Regions from separate parts of the Arthrobacter flavus genome, predicted to be linked through region 1. Evidence: riboswitches for the same ligand, from Rfam matches in the RefSeq annotation. Region 1 holds a riboswitch; the other holds the start of a gene.
The links. Region 1 has a riboswitch for S-adenosylmethionine ahead of metX (homoserine O-acetyltransferase MetX). Riboswitches for the same ligand answer to the same signal wherever they lie in the genome.
Positions count from the first base shown of each region.

Region 2: another riboswitch for S-adenosylmethionine. It lies ahead of sfnG (dimethylsulfone monooxygenase SfnG); the one in region 1 lies ahead of metX (homoserine O-acetyltransferase MetX).

Region 1 covers NZ_BAAAIJ010000032.1:273,980-281,215, forward strand. Annotated here, with positions in the region: gene ABD059_RS08830 (class II fructose-bisphosphate aldolase) at 1-869, shown strand, start outside; gene ABD059_RS08835 (DeoR/GlpR family DNA-binding transcription regulator) at 866-1,666, shown strand; gene ABD059_RS08840 (CPBP family intramembrane glutamic endopeptidase) at 1,697-2,506, shown strand; gene ABD059_RS08845 (VOC family protein) at 2,548-3,189, opposite strand; SAM riboswitch class IV at 3,466-3,601, shown strand; gene metX (homoserine O-acetyltransferase MetX) at 3,620-4,753, shown strand; gene ABD059_RS08855 (SGNH/GDSL hydrolase family protein) at 4,761-5,636, opposite strand; gene ABD059_RS08860 (alpha/beta hydrolase) at 5,698-6,408, shown strand; gene ABD059_RS08865 (RNA-binding S4 domain-containing protein) at 6,395-6,655, opposite strand; gene ABD059_RS08870 (DMT family transporter) at 6,759-7,236, shown strand, end outside.
Region 2 covers NZ_BAAAIJ010000001.1:51,385-58,620, reverse strand. Annotated here, with positions in the region: gene ABD059_RS00305 (ABC transporter ATP-binding protein) at 1-288, shown strand, start outside; gene ABD059_RS00300 (aliphatic sulfonate ABC transporter substrate-binding protein) at 420-1,463, shown strand; gene ABD059_RS00295 (ABC transporter permease) at 1,460-2,374, shown strand; gene acs (acetate--CoA ligase) at 2,365-4,317, shown strand; gene ABD059_RS00285 (acetate uptake transporter family protein) at 4,492-5,187, shown strand; SAM riboswitch class I at 5,258-5,362, shown strand; gene sfnG (dimethylsulfone monooxygenase SfnG) at 5,369-6,514, shown strand; gene ABD059_RS00275 (O-acetylhomoserine aminocarboxypropyltransferase/cysteine synthase family protein) at 6,514-7,236, shown strand, end outside.

The DNA.
Region 1 (7,236 bases):
CACGCGATCTGATGGCTGCGGCCTCGGCCGCAGGAACCGGGATTGGCGCGTTCAACGTCATCCAGCTGGAAACCGCCGAGGCGTTGGTAGCCGGGGCCGAGGCGGCGGGGCTGCCCGTGATCCTCCAAATTTCCGAGAACTGCGTCAAGTATCACCGCCGGCTGGAACCGATCGCCCTCGCCACCCTTGCCATCGCCCGGTCAGCCCTGGTGCCGGTCGCAGTGCATCTTGACCATGCCGAAGATCCCGAACTGGCGGTCGCTGCGGTGGATCTGGGCTTCGGATCGGTGATGTACGACGGCGCGGCCCTGGACTTCGACCAGAACGTCGCCACCACCACCCGTGTCGCCACCTACGCCCGGGAGCGCGGCGTGTATGTGGAAGCCGAGCTCGGCAAGGTCGGCGGCAAGGACGGTGCTCACGCCCCGGGCGTCAGGACGGACCCGGGGGAAGCCGCCGCCTTCGTGGCGGCCACAGGGGTCGACGCGCTCGCCGTCGCCGTCGGCTCCTCCCACGCCATGACCCAGCGCAGCGCCGAACTGGACCTGGTCCTGATCGCGGCCCTGAAATCGGTGCTCGAGGTGCCGCTGGTCCTGCACGGGTCGTCGGGGGTTTCCGACGACAATATCGCTGCAGCGATCCGGGCCGGGATGACCAAAATCAATGTCTCAACGCACCTGAACAGCCTCTCCACCCGGGCCGTTCGCCTGTATCTGGACCACAATCCGTCCACCGTCGACCCGCGGAAGTACATCGGGGCCGGGCGTGCCGCCATCGAACCGGAAACTGCACGCCTGCTGACCCTCTTTGCTACCGCCCGCCCGGTCCCTCCGGCAGCCAGCAGCAACGAGAACGGACCAGTGGGATGAAACGCGCGGAACGGCTCAGCGCCATCCTTGACCTGCTCTCCGAAGCCACCCAGGTGGATGTTGACGAAATAGTCAGCAAGCTCAAAGTCTCACCGGCCACCGCCCGGCGGGATCTTGACAGCCTCGCGGAGCAGCGGTTGCTGACCCGCACGCACGGTGGGGCCACCATCGAAACGGTCGCCTACGATCTTCCCGGGCGTTACAACAAGGACGCCCACGCCGAACAGAAGCGCGCGATCGCGCAGGCAGCAAGCAACCTCATCCCCAAGGGCGCGGTGATCGGCCTGTGCGGCGGGACCACCAGTACGGCGATCGCCTCGGCCCTCAGCAAACGCAGCGACCTCATGGAGCCGTCGAACAAGCCCACACTCACGGTCGTCACGAATGCCATCAACATTGCAGCCCAGCTCGCTGTCCGGCCCAACTTTAAAATCATGGTCACCGGCGGGATCGTCAATCCCCGCTCATATGAGCTGGTGGGCTCATACGCTGACGCGGTGCTGCAGCGGGTGGCCCTCGACCTGGCGTTTGTTGGGGTCAACGGGCTGGACCCGATCGTCGGGCCCACCATCAGCGACGAGGGTGAGGCAGCGGTCAACGCAATGGTCGCCAAACGCGCCACCCAGGCCTACGTTGTCGCTGATTCGTCGAAGATCGGTACCCGATGCTTCGCCACCATGACCGGCTACACCTTCAGTAATCTGATCACCGACTCAGGCATCACCGCCGCTCAGCGGCGGTCCTTTGAAGACCACGGGACCACCGTCATCGTCGCGCCGAAGCTGGGTACCGAATAGCCCCAAGGATCGCCCACTAGGATGGCTGGCATGTCCACCGAGATACCCAAAGCGTCCACGACGCCGACGCCGGACGACGCCCACCGGGCGGTGCCCGGTCATCGTCGGCGAATCACCGCGGAGATAGCGATTGTGCTGGGGCTTTCGCTCGGACAATCGGCCGTCTACGCGGTGGTTAACCTGCTCGACAAGCTCAGCCAGGCACCCCTCGCCGCGCAGACCACCCGGCTGAATCCGGTCCTGAACGACCGCCAGTTCTTCGACCTCACTTACCAGTTGCTCGGGATCTTTTTCGCCCTGGTTCCCGTGTTCCTGGTGCTATTCCTGCTGACGGAGCCAGGAAAGTCGGCATTCCGTACCCTGGGATTCACCTTCAGCCGGCCGCGGGTCGATTTCGGCCTGGGGTTCGGCTTGGCGGCGGTGATCGGGGTCGGCACACTCGGCGTATATGCGGCAGGGCGTGCGCTGGGCATCACGACGGCAATCGAACCCGCCGCGCTCGACGCCTACTGGTGGACTGTGCCCGTCCTGATTCTTTCGGCGCTGCGTCATGCAGTGGTCGAAGAGGTCATTGTGGTCGGGTACCTGTTTCACCGGCTGAAACAGCTCGGCTGGTCAACGCCGGTCATCATCGTCACCAGTGCCCTGCTCCGGGGCAGCTACCACCTGTATCAGGGGTTTGGGCCGTTTATCGGCAATGTCCTCATGGGTCTGATTTTTGGGTACGCCTACACCAGGACCAAACGGGTGATGCCCCTGGTCATCGCCCACGCCCTGCTCGATATCGCCGGATTCGTGGGTTTCGCCCTCTTTGGATCGGCGATTGGGATCGGCGACTAGTCGCGTGGCGCCCTGTCGGCCGGTCGCGCGGCAGGGCGCTGCTAGATCTCCACCAGACCGTTGGTGGTCTGGAAGGTCACGGACATGATGCCGGGAGTGCCGTTGGGCGCCACCCATTGCACAACTACCTCATCGAGCGGCTCTGTCGCTGGCGTGCCCAACCATTCAGCGATCCTGTCAGGGGATCCTGCAATGGTCAGCGAATCGAGGCGGACTGTGGCGGGGCGGGCCTGTGAGGGGTGTAGCGCTTCAGTGCCGTCGTCCCAGCGCAACATGTAGGGGACCTGGGGGTCAGCGATCAGCCCCTTGATGCCGATCTGCTGCCAGGTGAGCTCCTGACCGTCAGGGAATTTACGGTTGCCAGGGACGGCGCTACGACCGAGGCGTTCCTCGAAGGGGGTCAGATCATCCACGGCAACACACCAGCCCATCCAGCCGCCGCCCGCCTCGGACCGGGCCCTGACTGCCTGACCGAAGGGAGCTTTGTCGGAGGCCGGGTGATTCAATACCTCAACAACTTCGAGGTATTGACCGTTCAGCAGCGGGAAAATCATGTTCCTGGTGCCGAAACGGGGATGCACACCGCCCTTCACCGGATCGACGCCGAGGGCATCGGCGATCCGCCCAGCAGTGGCTACGAGGCCGTCGGGTTCACAGGCATATGAGACATGGTCCAAGCGCATGGCCCTAGTTTGGCACTTTGTGATCTGTGTCTCGACTTAGGGTACCCTTATCAACGAGAAGGCGTCTCGCACCACCCCGGGCAGCCATCAAGACCGCGGGAAACAGTTGAATGAACAGGCCCAAGACGACGAGATAGACAAAAATATCGACGAGATCGATCGGGCGGATCCGCAGGGCGAGAGTTTATCGGGCTGCCGCGAGGCCGACTTGGGTCCTTTGGCCACGGACGTTCACATATTTGCGTCGAAGCTGCGTTGTCGGGTTATCTAGGAACAGGTCACGAGTGCCAGCACGGAGCGGATCACCCCGCTCCACCAAGCCCCGGCTAGCTGGACGGCAACCCTCCTTCGCGGTGGGGTGCCCCGGGTGACGACCAGGCGGCGGACAGGGTGTCCGGCGCAAGCGCGGATTCCGAGGTGGGCGATACCAGTGACAACTATTCACACCGCACAACAGGTCAAGGCCCCGGTGACACCTGACGGCGTCGTCCGTTCACAAGGCCTTGGCCCCTTCACGTGTGAAACCGGGGGGCACCTGCCCGAGATGACGCTCGCCTATGAAACCTGGGGCGCCCTCAACGAGGAGCGGTCCAACGCCGTCCTGATTCAGCATGCGCTGACCGGCAGCTCCCATGTTGCCCGCGGCGATTCGACCGAAGACGGCTGGTGGGACCAGCTGGTGGGCCCAGGAAAAACCATCGACACCAGCCGGTACTTTGTCGTGTCCATCAATATGCTCGGCGGCTGCTACGGATCCACCGGACCTGCGTCAGCGGGTCCCGACGGCGTCCCCTGGGGCTCCCGATTCCCCTACCTCACCGTCAGGGACTCGGTCCGTGCCGAGGCGCTCCTCGCTGATGCGCTCGGCATCGATCGATGGCACTCGGTGGTCGGCGGGTCACTCGGCGGCGCGAGGGCCCTTGAGTGGGCTCTGGTGTACCCGGAGCGGGTCGAACGCTGCGCAGTCATCGCCTGCACTGCCGCGAGCTCGGCAGAGCAGATTGCCTTCGGCCAGGCGCAGTTGCAGGCTATCCGGTTGGACCCGGGATTCGCCGCGGGCGACTACTACCCGGGACCAGGCCCGGTTGGCGGACTCGGGCTGGCTAGGCGCATTGCGCACATCACCTACCGGTCCGAGCCAGAGCTGGAGCACCGCTTCGGCCGGACGGCGCAGGGTGCTGAGACCCCCTTCGGCTCGTCGGACCCGGCAGCCCGTGGCAGATTTCAGGTCGAAAGCTACCTTGACCATCAGGCCAGCAAGCTGGTGGAGCGGTTCGACGCCAACAGCTATGTGGTCCTGACCGAAGCACTAATGGGGCACGATGCTGGCCGGGACCGCGGCCCCCTGCACCTGGCCTTGCGGGAGGCCACCGCCGAGTTCTTCATCGCAGCGGTTGACTCGGACCGGTTGTATCACCCCAGCCAGTCCCACACCCTGGCGCAGGCCTTGCCGGGTGAGGTGCCCGTGCACACGATCGTCTCACCGATCGGCCACGATGCCTTCCTGACCGAGATTCAGCAGCTCGATCAACGCCTGCGGGAAGCCTTCTACGGCGATCACTAGTGGGGGATTAGCCGCCGACGCCTGGGGGCATGCCGGGCCCAAAGATGGGAGCGGCGTCCGGCCTTTTTGCCAGCACACCGTCGCCCGAGGACTGGCGGCGGAGCCGGCGCAGCACCCAGGGAACGAAATACACCTTGGCCCATACCAGGTCCTCCGTGCGCGCCGCGCGCCAGCTCCGATGCGGCAGCGGTTGCGGGGCGAGCGGTGTCAGCGAATGCGGCACGGCGAGGGTTTCCAGCACCATCATGGCAATGGTGTGATGGCCCAGTGGGGAAAAGTGCAACCGGTCTCCATCCCACATTTGCGGGTTCACCAGTTGCCGGAGCGCCCACATGTCTGCGATCAGCGCGTCATGCCGGGCGGCGATAATGCGCAGGTTTTCGTTGAAAATCGCTGTCCTGGACCTGAAGTTTCCCAGCACCGACTCGCGCGCGTCGGGACCAGTGAACAGGACGACCGTCGCATGGTCAGCGCTGAGCGCCTCAACAGCACCGTCCAGCCTGGCCGCTAGCTGGTCCGGGTCGCCACCCGGCCGGATCAGGTCGTTGCCGCCAGCCGAGATGGTGACCAGGTCCGGCTTCAGGGCCAAAGCCGGCGCAACCTGCTGGTCTACGATCTGCTGCAGCAGCCGGCCCCGGACGGCGAGGTTGGCGTACGCGAAATCCTCCCGGCTCGTGCTGAGTTCTTCGGCGACCCGGTCAGCCCACCCCCTGTTGCCGCCCACGCTCTCGGGATTCGGATCTCCAATCCCCTCGGTGAATGAGTCACCGAGGGCAACATAGCGCGTCCACGGGTGGGGGATACTGTTCGCCACGCTGTTGTCGGGCGTGCTGTCGTTTGGGTCGGCCGGGGTGTCCGGCGTCAGGTACAGGTTCCGGTTCATCCTTCTATCCTGTTATAGACCGATACTGAACGCGACCCTTGGCGCGTGAAAGAATACGTCAATGACTCTTTCGGAATCACCTCACCTGCCAGTTGCCGATCGCACCACCGCGCCCGCCTGGGATCCTGTGGTCCTGTGGTCACGGCCCGCGGCGGAACGCGAGGGTACCGCCCTGCTCGTCATGTTCCACGGGCATCTTGCCAACGAGGAAGACCTCATGGGCTTGGTTGACCATCTGCCGCCCAACCTCACGGTCGCCTCCGTGCGTGGCCCCCACGCAATGGGGCCGGGGTTCACCTGGTTCCCCCTCGCCCAGGACACCGGATACTCGGTGGATCTCGTGACGGATACCGTCGCCAAGGTAGCCAGCTGGCTTGACTCGGTGAAAGCCGGCCATACCAGTGTGTCCCTGCTCGGCTTCTCCATGGGAATGGCCGTCGCTACCACCCTCCTGCGTCACCGCCCCCGCGACTTCACTGCCGTCGTCGGGCTCTCAGGGTTTGTGGTGCCCGCCGAGGGCAGCGAGTTTTTCAATGACGACGACGCCGCAGCGCACCCGGTGCCGCTCTTCTGGGGCCGCGATCAGGAGGATCCCGTGATCACGGCGGACCGGATTGAATTCACCCACCGTTGGGCTGTCGCGCATACAAACCTCACCAAGGTGCTGTATGCGGGCATCGCGCACAGCATCAGCATGCGTGAGCTTGCCCACGTCAAGGAATTCCTTGAGCTGACTGTCTTTGGGATTGAACCGCAGCCTAACCGCCGTTAGCCGTCTCACGGACGATGGTGACCGAGGCGCCATTGACGGTGACCACGTCGCCGGGATGGAGCTGGGCGCCGCGGCGCTCCTCGATAGCCCCGTTGACCTTCACGAGGCCGTTATCCACCAGCTCCTTGGCCTGCGCGCCATCCTCGGCCAGATTGGACAGCTTCAGCAACTGACCCAGCCTGATCATGTCATCAGTGATGGGGATGGTGTGGCCAACGGTCGGATCGCTTTCTGGGGATTCGTTCATGGCTCCATTCTGCCCGACCCTGCTGGTGTCAGCGGCATGGGTCCGAATCGTCAGTCGTTCGACTGGTCCCAGGACACGGGCCAGCCTGCCATAGGATCAATGGGTGTCATACCACCCCCGGCTTCCCCTGTTCCTCGGCCTGCTGCTTGCCGTCTCAGCCGGAGTGGCAATTCCCCTCCAGGGGAGAATCAACGGTGCCCTCGGGACACAGCTCAACGATGGGCTTGCTGCAGCGCTCGTCAGCTTCAGTACGGGCCTCGTCCTGATGGTGGTCATCACCCTCGTGCTGCCGCGGGGGCGGGCCGGCTTCCGGCAGATTATCCCCTCGGTGCGGGAGCGGCGGTTCCCGCCCGTTTATCTTGCCGCCGGCACCATCGGTGCGTTCTTTGTGTTCTCCCAATCCCTGACCATCGGTGTCCTGGGGGTGGCGCTCTTCACGGTTGCGGCAGTGATGGGCCAGACCCTCAGCGGCCTGCTCGCCGACCGTGCAGGCATCGGGCCGGCAGGGAAGCGGCCGCTGACCGTGATGCGGTTGATTGGCACGGCGCTCGCCGTCGCCGCTGTGGTGTGGGCGGTATCGC
Region 2 (7,236 bases), on a different contig from region 1:
GAGCCGTTCGGTGCCCTGGACGCCCTCACCCGAATCAAAATGCAGGACCTCCTGCTCGACATCCACCGGGCCCAACCCACCACCGTGCTGCTGGTGACCCACGACGTCGACGAGGCGCTGCAACTGGCAGACCGCATCATCATCCTGGGCTCCGACGGCGACCTGCCGGGCGCCACCATCACCGAGGTCCTCACCGTCCCCGGCGACCGCCCCCGCGACCGCAACGCGGCCGAGCTCGGCCGGATGCGCAGCTCGTTGCTGGCCTCCCTGGGAGTCACCGGCCACTAGGCCGCGCCTTCTCCTGCCCTCCGGGCTTCTCTTTTGTCACCCACCCCGGCGCGCCGTGCCGCACCGTACCCACCCTTTTTGCTCGTCTCACCCACCTCGTCTCAGACGATCCGTCTCACCGAAGGACACTCATGAACCGCCACCCATCACCCCACCCCCGCCGCACCACACTGGGCGCGGCCTCCCTCGCCGTCATCGCCTCCTTCGCCCTGACCGGGTGCATGGCCGGTGAGGACGCCGTCGGCACCGCTGGTCCGGCGGGTGGCGAGCTGAATATCGACTTCGCCACCTACAACCCCCTGAGCCTGGTCATCAAGGAACAGGGCTGGCTTGAGGATGAGCTGGCGGAGGAAAACGTCACCGTCAACTGGATCCAATCCGCCGGGTCCAACAAGGCCAACGAGGCGCTGCGTGCGGGCGCCATCGACGTCGGCTCCACCGCGGGCTCGGCAGCGTTGCTCGCCCGGTCCAACGGTTCACCCATCAAGACGATCGACATCTACTCCCAACCTGAATGGGCTGCCCTGGTCACCACACCGGATTCGGGCATCGAGAACATCGAGGACCTGCGGGGCAAGTCGATCGCCGCCACCAAGGGGACGGACCCGTACTTCTTCCTGTTGCAGGCACTCGAGGCCGGCGGGGTGGATCCCTCCGAGGTGACGGTGCAGAACCTGCAGCACGCCGACGGCCGGGCCGCGCTCGCCAACGGATCGGTGGACGCCTGGTCGGGCCTCGACCCGATCATGGCCTCAGCTGAGCAGGATGGGGCCACCCTTTTCTTCAGGGACATCGACTTCAACACCTACGGTTTCCTCAACGCGACCGAGGAATTCCTTGAGGAATCCCCCGAACTGGCCCAGACCGTGGTGAACGCCTACGAAAAGGCCCGCGAATGGGCCATCGAGAACCCCGAAGAGACAGCCGAAATCCTCGCCGAGGTGGCAGGGATCGACGTCGAGATCGCCAACGCGGTCATCATTGACCGAACCAACCTGGACGTTGACCCCGCCCCGGGTGATGCACAGCGGGCAGTGCTGGAGAAGATCGGTCCGGTGTTCGTCGAATCCGGTGACGTCTCCAGCCAGGAACAGGTTGACGAAGCGCTCGACAGCCTCTTTGATGACTCCCTGGTGCGCAACGCGGACCCGACGGCGATTGAGGCCTCCTCATGACTCACCTCGGGAACCCGTACGTCACCGGGAACAGCGTCACGGGCGTGAGCAAGACTTCCCTGGAAGCCTCAAGCTCAGCCGTGGCAACGGCAGACGCCACCCAGCCGCCGCCCGAACGGGGCGGACCGGCACATGGATGGTCCCAGACCGGTCCGCTGCGGCGCGGTTGGGTGCGTCTGCTCCTTGGGCTGATTCTGCCCGGGCTGATTATCACCATCTGGCAACTGAACTCAGTCACCGGCCTGTTCAGTGCTGTCCAGGTCCCGCCCCCCGCGGCGGTCTTCAGCGCCGCCGTCGAACTGATCCAGCGCGGTGAGCTGTGGACGCACATCGGCATCTCCACGCAACGGGTCCTGCTGGGCTTCACCTTCGGCGCGGCCCTGGGACTGGTAATCGGTTCGCTGGTGGGGTTGTCCCGGATTGCAGACGCCCTGCTGGCACCGACCATCGGTGCATTGCGTGCCGTCCCGTCGCTGGCCTGGGTTCCCCTGCTCATCCTGTGGATGAAAATCGGCGAGGATTCGAAGATCACCCTGATCCTCATCGGCGCCTTCTTCCCCGTCTTCACCACGGTGTACCTCGCGCTACGGCACGTGGACCGGAACCTGGTGGAGGCCGGCCGGGCGTTCGGGTTGAAAGGCTTCAAACTGCTGACCACGGTGCAACTCCCGGCCGTGATTCCGTCGGTGTTCTCCGGTCTCCGGTTGGGCCTGGCCCAGGCGTGGCTGTTCCTGGTGGCTGCGGAACTGATCGCCTCCTCCCTAGGACTCGGATATCTGTTGAGCGATTCGCAAAACAACGGGCGGGTAGACAGGATCTTCCTGGCCATCATCCTGCTGGCCATCATCGGTAAAACCACCGACGCCCTCCTGGGGATCGCCGAGAAGTGGGCGGTCCGGCGATGGGCCTGAGTCTGCAGGAGGCCGACCCCCTGACCGAGACGGACCGTCTGGCGTTCTGGGAACAGCAGGCGCGCAGGCTCGACTGGGCTGCGGAGTGGACGACGGCGCACAGCTTTCAGCCAGCCCGACCGGTATCGGATGGCACCGACGGGCAGCTGACCGTCCCGGTGATTGAATGGTTCGCTGGGGGCCGCCTGAATGTGGCGCACAACTGTGTGGACCGGCACGTCGACGCCGGGTTGGGGACCAAGGTGGCCCTGCACTTCGAGGGCGAGCCCGGCGACCGGCGCACGGTCACCTACGCGGATCTGCAGGACGAGGTGTCCCGGGCCGCCAACGCGTTGTTGGCCCTGGGGATCGGAACGGGCGACCGGGTGGTGATCTACCTCCCGGTCCTGGTGGAGACAGTGGTGATCACCCTGGCCTGCGCCCGGATCGGGGCGGTCCATTCACTGGTGTTCGGCGGCTTCTCGGCCGAAGCCCTCCGGTTCCGGGTCGAGGACACCGGTGCCAAACTGCTGGTGACCACCGACGGGCAGTACCGTCGCGGCGCTGCGGTGCCGGTGAAGACCAACGCCGACCAGGCGGTGGCCGGGTCAGACAGCATCGAGCATGTCCTGGTGATCCGCCGCACCGGCGACGACGTCGAGTGGACCGAGGGCCGCGACGTCTGGTGGCACGACGTCGTCGACTCCGCCTCCCCTCAGCACACCCCTGAAGCGTTCGACGCCGAGACGCCCCTGTTCATCATGTACACCTCCGGTACCACGGGGAAGCCCAAGGGCCTGGTGCACACGTCCGGCGGCTACCTCACCCAGGCCTCCTGGAGTTTCGAGCACCTGTTCAGCCACCCCGACCCTGAACAGCGGAAGCACGACGTCCACTGGTGCACCGCCGACCTGGCCTGGGTCACCGCCCACACCTACGAGATCTACGGACCGCTCTCCAACGGTGCCACCCAGGTGATCTTCGAGGGCACCCCGAACACGCCGCACCCAGGCCGGCACTTCGAGATCATCGAACGCTACGGCGTGACCAGCTACTACACCGCGCCCACCCTGATCCGGTCCCTGATGGGCTGGTTCCCGGACGGCGTGCCAGCCAGCTACGACCTGTCCTCCATCCGGCTGCTCGGCACCGTCGGCGAAGCCACCAACCCCGAGGCATGGCGCTGGTTCCGGGAACACCTCGGAGCGGGCACCGCACCCGTGGTGGATACCTGGTGGCAGTCCGAGACCGGCGCGACCATCCTCTCCCCCCGCCCGACCGACCCCTCGTTCAAGCCGGGCTGCGCCTCCCGCGCACTGCCCGGTGTCAGCACCCGGATTGTCGACGACGCCGGGAACCCGGCACCGGCCGGCGAGCAGGGCCTGATCGTGGTGGACCGCACCGGTCCGGCGATGGCCCGCACTGTCTGGGGTGACCCGCAGCGCTACCTCGATTCCTACTGGCGGAAGTTCGCCACCCAGGGCTGGTTCCTCGCCGGGGACGGCGCGAGGTATGACGACGACGGCGACACCTGGATCCTGGGGCGGGTGGACGACGTGCTCAACGTGTCCGGGCACCGGCTCTCGACCATCGAAATCGAATCGGCCCTGGTCGCCCACCCGTGGGTGGTCGAGGCGGGAGTCTGCCCGGTCTCCGATCCCCGGACCGGTCACGCCATCGCAGCGTTCGTGGTCCTGTCCCCCTCGGCCGGCACCGATCCGACCGACGGGGCGGACGTGGTCCGGGTGCTGCGGGACCACGTCGCAACCGTGATCGGACCGATCGCGAAACCGGCCGCCGTCGTCGTCGTCGACGACGTTCCCAAGACCCGGTCCGGCAAGATCATGCGCCGGCTCCTGACCCAGCTGTACGAAAACACGGCCCTCGGTGACACCACGTCGCTGCAGAACGAGGGGTGCGTGCCCGGTATCGCGGCGGTACTCGCTGCACGCAGCGACCCGTAGCTGCGCGCAGCGACCCGCGCCTCCTTCCGGTGAGCAACCTGGACATCGGTGGTCACCATGTCCCTCACGAATGTCCAGGTTGACCCGCACTGTCCAGGTTGCTCACCCTTCCGGGCATCGATCCCCCAGGAGGAAGCGTTTGCGCTGATACCGCGCGTGTGATCGGGTGAGAACATGAGCGTTGACGAGGATGAACAGGGGCGGCGCGAGGAACGGCTGGCGATCACCCGGATTGTGCTCCGGCCCACCGGAACACCCCTCCCCCTGGCGTTCATGGCGCTGGCCGTGGCGACCATCGGCGTCAGCGCACTGCAATTGGGGATTATTCCGACCCAGGAGGAACAGATCGTTGCGCTGGGGATCCTGGTGCTCACGGTGCCGCTGCAATTGTTCTCCTCAATCATCGGCTTCGGTGCCCGCGATCCGATTGCCGGGACAGGGATGGCCATGGTCGCCGGCACCTGGGCGCTGATCGCGGTGGCGATGCTGGTCACCCCGGACGGCGCATCGATTTCCGCGCTCGGGGTGCTGCTGATTACCGCGGCGCTGGCCATGCTGGCACCGATCCTGGGCGCGAAAGGCAAACTGGTGGCTGCAGCAGTGCTCGCTGGTTCCGCGCTGCGGTTCGCTATCACCGGCGTCGCCCACCTGACCGGCTCGGACGGGTGGGAAACCGCCGCCGGAATCTTTGGGTTCGCCCTCGGTGCGCTGGCGATCTACGCGGCAATCGGCTTCGAAACGGAGGAAGCCGGCGGGCCGTTCCATCTCCCGCTGCTGCGCCGCGGATCGGGCACCAAACCGCTGGCCGACGACATGGGTGAACAGGTCGAAGGGATTGCCCGGGAGGCGGGCGTCCGCCGCCAGCTCTAAAAGGGCTTCCACCTGCTGCAACGGAGAGCAACAATGTTGGCCCACGGGGGTGGTGCTGTCACACTGGTGGAGACCATCCCGAGCGGTTGAGAGATCTGGCTCATTGACACCGCAGCAACCCTGGCCACTGCCTACGGCAGTGACATTAGGGTGCTAATGCCAGGCACGATGGAGGATCACTATGGCTATTGACCTTTCCCAACCCCTGAAGTTCGCGTACTGGGTTCCCAATGTGAGCGGCGGCCTGGTGGTCTCCACCATTGAGCAGCGCACCAGCTGGGATTTCGAGTACAACAAGAAGCTGGCCCGCATCGCCGAGAACGCCGGCTTCGAGTACGCCCTCTCGCAGACCCGGTATGCGGCGAGCTACGGGGCGGACAAGCAGCACGAGGCGACGTCGTTCTCGCTGGCCCTGCTCGGCGCGACCGAGAAGCTGAAAGTGATCGCCGCCGTCCATCCGGGCATGTGGCAGCCCGGTGTCCTCGCGAAGTTCATCATCACCGCCGACCACATTTCCGGTGGTCGAGCGGCCGTGAACATTGTGTCGGGCTGGTTGAAAAGCGAGTTCACCGGTTTCGGTCTCCCCTGGCTGGAGCACGACGAACGCTACGTCCGCACCGAGGAGTTCATCAGGATCCTCCGCGGCCTCTGGACAGAGCAGAACTTCTCGCAGTCCGGCAAGTATTACAACATCACCGACTTCACCCTCAACCCGCCACCGGTTGACGTGCCCGGGCGGCCGCACCCCGAAGTCTTCTTCGGGGGAAACTCCACCGCCGCGCAGGCCACTGCCGGCCGGGTGGCCGACTGGTACTTCTCCAATGGGAAAGACCTTGAGGGGTTCAAGGAGAACATCGCCGGTGTGCAGGCCTCAGCCGCCGACGTCGGCCGCCACCCCCGGTTCGGACTCAACGGTTTTGTGATTGCCCGCGACACCGAGAAAGAAGCCCGCGAGACCCTCCGGGAGATTGTGGCCAAGGCGCACAAACCGGCGGTGGAAGGGTTCCGCAGCGCGGTCCAGGAGGCTGGGGCCTCGACCAAGGATGGCAAGGGCATGTGGGCGGACTCGTCCTTCGAGGACCTGATCCAATACAACGACGGCTTCAAAACCCAGCTGATCGGCACCCCCGAGCAGGTTGCGGAACGGATCGTCGAGTACAAGAAGATCGGCGTGAACCTGATGCTGACCTGCTACCTGCACTTTCAGGAGGAGGTCGAAGCCTTCGGCAAAGACATCCTCCCCATTGTCCGCGAACTTGAGGCGGACCTCGCCCGTAAAGCGGGCCTAGATTTCAATGTTGACAACCAGATTAAGGCAGGTGTCTGATGGCTGATCGCAGCTTCGGTTTCCGCACACGCGCTCTTCACGCGGGTGGCACCCCCGACTCGGCACATGGTGCCCGGGCCGTCCCCATTTACCAGACGACGTCGTTCGTGTTCAAGGACACGAACGACGCCGCCAACCTCTTCGCGCTCCAAAAGTACGGCAACATCTACTCACGGATCGGCAACCCCACGGTCGCCGCCTTCGAGGAGCGGATCGCTTCCCTGGAGGGTGGCATCGGGGCGGTCGCGACGGCGTCGGGCATGAGCGCCGAATTCATCACCTTCGCTGCGCTCTGCCAGGCAGGGGACCATATTGTCGCCGCGTCGCAGCTGTACGGCGGCACCGTCACCCAGCTCGACGTGACGTTGCGCCGGTTCGGCATCGACACAACCTTCGTCCCCGGTACTGATCCCGCTGACTATGCTGCGGCCATCCAGGACAACACAAAGGCCGTGTACGCCGAGGTAATCGCGAACCCCTCGGGGGAAATCGCCGACATCCAGGGGCTGGCGAAGATCGCCCACGACGCCGGTGTCCCACTGATCATCGACTCCACCCTGAGCACCCCCTACCTGATCCGACCCATCGAGCACGGGGCCGACATTGTGATCCACTCCGCGACGAAGTTCATCGGCGGGCACGGGACCACCCTGGGCGGCGTCGTCGTCGAAGCTGGAACCTTCAACTGGGGTAATGGCCGATTCCCCACCATGACCGAGCCG